2 regions of the Variovorax sp. 10N412 genome follow, and region 2 is predicted to be linked to the other one. Evidence: predicted binding sites of a transcription regulator. Region 2 holds the regulator's gene; the other holds the start of a gene.

Region 1 (2,394 bases), on a different contig from region 2:
CGGCGGCGTGCGCGCGCGTCATGCGCACGATCTCGGCGGCGTACTCCGCGTTGGTTGCCATCCACTCGGTGTCGGTCACGCGCCCATGCTTTCGCCGCAGCGCCACATGAAGGCGGGCGGCGAGGGCGATGCGTTCGCTTTCGGACATGGATGGCATGGTTCCTCCGACGGTAGATCAACTCCCCAGGTGTTCCTTGTGCTGTGCAAGATCGAGGCCCAGCAGCTCGCTGTTTGCGTCGACGCGCAAGCCCACCAGCACATGCACCAGCCAAAGCACCACCGCCGTCCCCGTCGCGCTGTAGATGGCCACGCTTCCCACCGCGACGGCCTGCGTCAGCACGTCGCCCGTGACGCCCGAAATGCGCGCATCGGCGAACACCCCCGTGAGCAGCGCACCCACGATGCCACCGATGCCGTGCACGCCGAACACGTCCAGCGAGTCGTCCGCCCCCAGCATGTGCTTGAGCCCGGTGGCGCCCCAGTAGCACGCCAGCCCCGCGATGGTGCCGATGGCCAGCGCCGCCAGCGGCGTGACGAAACCGGCCGCCGGCGTGATCGCCACCAGCCCGGCCACCAGGCCCGAGCACAGGCCCAGCAAAGAGGGGCTGCGCCGCACGATCCACTCGCCGATCATCCAGCTCATGGCGCCGGCCGCCGCCGCGATGTGCGTCACCAGCATCGCCAGGCCCGCGCGCCCGTCGGCTGCCACGGCCGAGCCTGCATTGAAGCCGAACCAGCCGACCCACAGCAGGCCGGCGCCCATCATCGTCATTGCCAGGCTGTAGGGCTCGAAGGCCTCGCGCCCGTAGCCTTTGCGCGGACCCAGCGCATAGGCGCAGACCAGCCCCGCGATGCCCGCGTTGACGTGAACCACCGAGCCGCCGGCGAAGTCGAGCGCGCCCATCTGCGCGAGCCAGCCGCCCGGCTCCCACACCCAGTGCGCCACCGGCGCATACACCAGCACGCTCCACAGCAGCGCGAACCACAGGATGGCCGAGAAGCGCATGCGTTCGACGAAGGCGCCCAGCACCAGGGCGGTGGTGATGATCGCGAAGGTCAGCTGGAACATCGCGTAGACCGACTCGGGCACGTTGGGCGCGACATGGCTCACCGCCACCTGGCCCGCTTCCTTCAGGTACTCGAAGCCCGAGAAGCCCCACCGCCCGAGCCCGCCCAGCCAGGGCCAGCCGGGCGTGAAGGCCAGCGAGTAGCCCAGCGCGAACCAGGTCAGCGAGACCACCGCGGCAATCGCCACCACGGCCGCCATGGTGGCCAGCACGTTCTTGCGGCGCACCATGCCTGCGTAGAAGAGCGCGATGCCGGGCAGCGTCATCAGCAGCACCAGCGCGGTCGAAGTCATCATCCACGCGGTGTCTGCCGCGCTGATGGAGGCGTGCGTTGCCAAGGCCATGGCCGTTGTCTTCTTCGAGTTGTGGACTGTTGCCTTACGTGCACAAGTCGTGCCACCTTGTTAACTCATCGACACACTTTCGTTCGCAAATCGTGTGTCGGACCTGAGTCAAAGCGGGTAATTCCCAATGCACTGACGCGGTGCACGCTCTAAAGTCTGCCCACTCGCGAACGGGCCCTGCTCGTACTGCCGAGGGTCCGAGGAGACAACTTCCCGATCAACAAGAAAAATCTTCAAAGGCTCCGTACGAGATGCCTGTTTCGAACTTGAAAGACGCCGCTGGTCGGCGTCTTTTTTTTGCCTGTTCCGAAGGGCGCGGCCCGGCCTTTTTTCTCAAGCTGAATGCACCCCATACGCTTGTCATACCTGCGTGTGACGCTACTTTTTTAATAGCATTCCGGGTGAGACAATCGCCGCCATGGAAATGCTGGTGGTCACGGGTGCCTCGCTGCTTGCGGGTTTTGTCGATTCGATCGTGGGCGGAGGCGGGCTGGTCCTGGTGCCGGCGCTGTTCGCCGTGTTTCCGAGCGCACCACCGGCGACCCTGCTGGGCACCAACAAGAGCGCGTCCATTTGGGGCACGGCCGCCGCGGCGGCCCAGTTCAGCCAGCGGGTGCAGATGCGCTGGGGGGCCCTCTGGCCGGCCGCATTGCTCGGCTTCGCCGGTGCGATGCTGGGCGCCTGGGGTGTCACGATGTTTCCCGGCGACTTCCTGCGCCGGGCGCTGCCCGTCATCTTGCTGGGCGTGCTTCTGTACACGCTGGCGCGCAAGGACATGGGCCGGCTGCACGCGCCGCGTTTCACCGGCCGCGCCGAAACGCTGGCGGCCTGCACCATCGGCCTGTCGATCGGGCTGTACGACGGCTTCTTCGGGCCGGGCGCGGGCAGCTTCCTGGTGTTCCTGTTCGTGCGCTGGATGGGCTACGACTTCCTCAACGCCTCGGCCTCCGCCAAGATCATCAACACCCTGACCAACGGCGCCG
Region 2 (2,394 bases):
TCTTCCGCAAGCTCACGGTCGAGGAAAACGTGCGCGCCGTGCTGGAGCTGCAGAGCGAGCCCGACGCCAACGGCAAGATGGCGCCGCTGTCCAGGCAGCACATCGAGGAGCGCCTGTCCGAACTGTTGTCCGACCTGCGGGTCGATCACCTGCGCGATTCGCCCGCGCTGGCGCTGTCGGGCGGCGAGCGCCGCCGCGTGGAGATTGCACGCGCGCTGGCCACGCAGCCGCGCTTCATCCTGCTGGACGAGCCCTTCGCCGGCATCGACCCGATCGCGGTGATCGAGATCCAGCGGATCATCAGTTTCCTGAAGGAACGCGGCATCGGCGTGCTCATCACCGACCACAACGTGCGTGAGACGCTGGGCATCTGCGACCACGCGTTCATCATCAGCGACGGGCATGTGCTGGCACAAGGCACGCCTTCGGAGATCGTCGACAACGCCGAGGTACGACGCGTCTACCTTGGCGAGCACTTCCGGATGTAAGGGCGGGTGGGCTCTCCATGAAGCAAGGGCTGTCCCTTCGCGTCTCGCAGCACCTGGCATTGACGCCGCAGCTGCAACAGTCGATCCGGCTGCTGCAGCTCTCCACGCTCGAACTGAGCCAGGAGGTCGAGCAGATGCTGGACGAGAACCCGTTCCTCGAACGCACCGCGGAAGAGGCGGCGCGCGAGGAATTCGGGCTCGACGCGGCCGATGCGCCGGTCCCGCGCGATGACGGCGGCGGCGATGGAGGCGACGGCATCGAAGGTGAAAGCGACTTCGCGCCGCCGGCGGCCAGCACCTCTCCTTCTTCCACCGAGACGACGACCAGCACCGCCGACTCCGACGGCCCGGCCACGGAAATCACCGAGCGCGAGCCCGACTGGGAAGGCGACGGCACCGTCGACATGGCCGCGCCCGACGACAGCGAGTGGGGCAGCGACGCCCCCGCGCGCCAGAACAATCTGGGCGACGACGAGCGCGCCGACGCCACCGAGCTCGCGCGCAGCCAGGAGTCGCTGCAGTCGTTCCTGCACCGCCAGGCGCTGAGCCTGCGCCTGAACGAGAACGACAGCGCCGCGCTGCGCTTCCTGATCGAGTCGCTCAACGACGACGGCTACCTCGAAGACTCGCTGCCCGCGCTGGCCTCGGGCCTGGCCGGCGACGACAACGACCAGTTCGACGACCTCGTGCACCACTTCCAGGTGGCGCTCGGCCTGCTGCAGAGCCTGGAGCCCGTGGGCGTGGGCGCGCGCGACCTGGGCGAATGCCTGGGCATCCAGCTGCGCGCGCTGGCCCGCCAGGACGAGACCGAGCAGGAACAGCTGGTCCGCAAGACCGCCATGGCCGTGTGCAAGCAGTCGATGGAACTCTTGGCGCGTCGCGACTTCAAGCGCCTGGCCACGCTCACCCGCACCAGCGAAGAGTTGGTGCGCCTGGCGCTGCAGATCATCGCGCGGCTGGAGCCCAAGCCGGGCCGGCGCTTCGTGGACGTGGAGCGCAACATCGTGGTGCCGGACGTGATCGTCACCAAGACCGGCCGCGGCACCAACATCAAGTTCCGCGTCATGCTGAATCCGGAGGTCATGCCGCGCCTGCGCGTGCACGACATCTACGCGGGCGCTCTCAAGGCGCACAAGGGCGAGGGCAGCCAGGCGCTGTCGCAGCGGCTGCAGGAGGCGCGCTGGTTCATCAAGAACATCCAGCAGCGCTTCGACACCATCCTGCGCGTGAGCAACGCCATCGTCGAGCGGCAGAAGAGCTACTTCGTGCACGGCGAGCTCGCGATGCGCCCGCTGGTGCTGCGCGAGATTGCCGACGAGCTGGGCCTGCACGAGTCGACCATCTCGCGCGTGACCACGGCCAAGTACATGTCCACGCCGTTCGGCACGGTCGAGCTCAAGTACTTCTTCGGCTCGGCGCTGGGCACCGAGACCGGCGGCAATGCGTCGAGCACCGCGGTGCGCGCGCTCATCAAGCAGTTCGTCAGCTCGGAAAGCATCAAGAAGCCGCTGTCGGACAGCCAGATTTCCGAGATGCTGAAAGAGCAGGGCATCGAGTGCGCGCGCCGCACCGTGGCCAAGTACCGCGAGGCGCTGCGCATCGCGCCCGCCAACCTGCGCAAGGCGCTGTAGCAAGCCGACCATGAGCCCTGGCCGCCAGCATCCGATGTCGCGCCGGGGGCTCGGGTTCTTCGCCTTGGTGGCCGTGCTGCTGTTCGCCGGCTGCGCCACCTTGCCCGACGAGGCGCCGCGCCCCGCCGTCAAGGCCATGGCCGTGTCGGCCGATACCGCCCTGGGCAAGATCGCGCTGGCGGCCCAGCCCGACCCTGACCTGAGCGGCTTTCGGCTCATGCCCGGCGGCGACTTCGCCTTCGATACCCGCATCCAGCTGGCGCGCCGCGCCCAGC

The links. The regulator sigma-54, encoded in region 2, starts transcription at its own class of promoters, with help from an activator protein. The targets are predictions, from matches to a motif close to TGGCANGNAANCTGCTTT.
Region 1: the regulator sigma-54 is predicted to act here: its motif matches at 1,449-1,466, upstream of AC1DJH_RS21755 (ammonium transporter).

The regions. Positions count from the first base shown of each region.
Region 1 is NZ_JBFTIO010000010.1:785-3,178, reverse strand. Features, by position in the region: gene AC1DJH_RS21760 (hypothetical protein) at 1-157, opposite strand, end outside; gene AC1DJH_RS21755 (ammonium transporter) at 176-1,411, opposite strand; gene AC1DJH_RS21750 (TSUP family transporter) at 1,830-2,394, shown strand, end outside.
Region 2 is NZ_JBFTIO010000006.1:235,816-238,209, forward strand. Features, by position in the region: gene lptB (LPS export ABC transporter ATP-binding protein) at 1-488, shown strand, start outside; gene rpoN (RNA polymerase factor sigma-54) at 506-2,119, shown strand; gene AC1DJH_RS16975 (phospholipase D family protein) at 2,130-2,394, shown strand, end outside.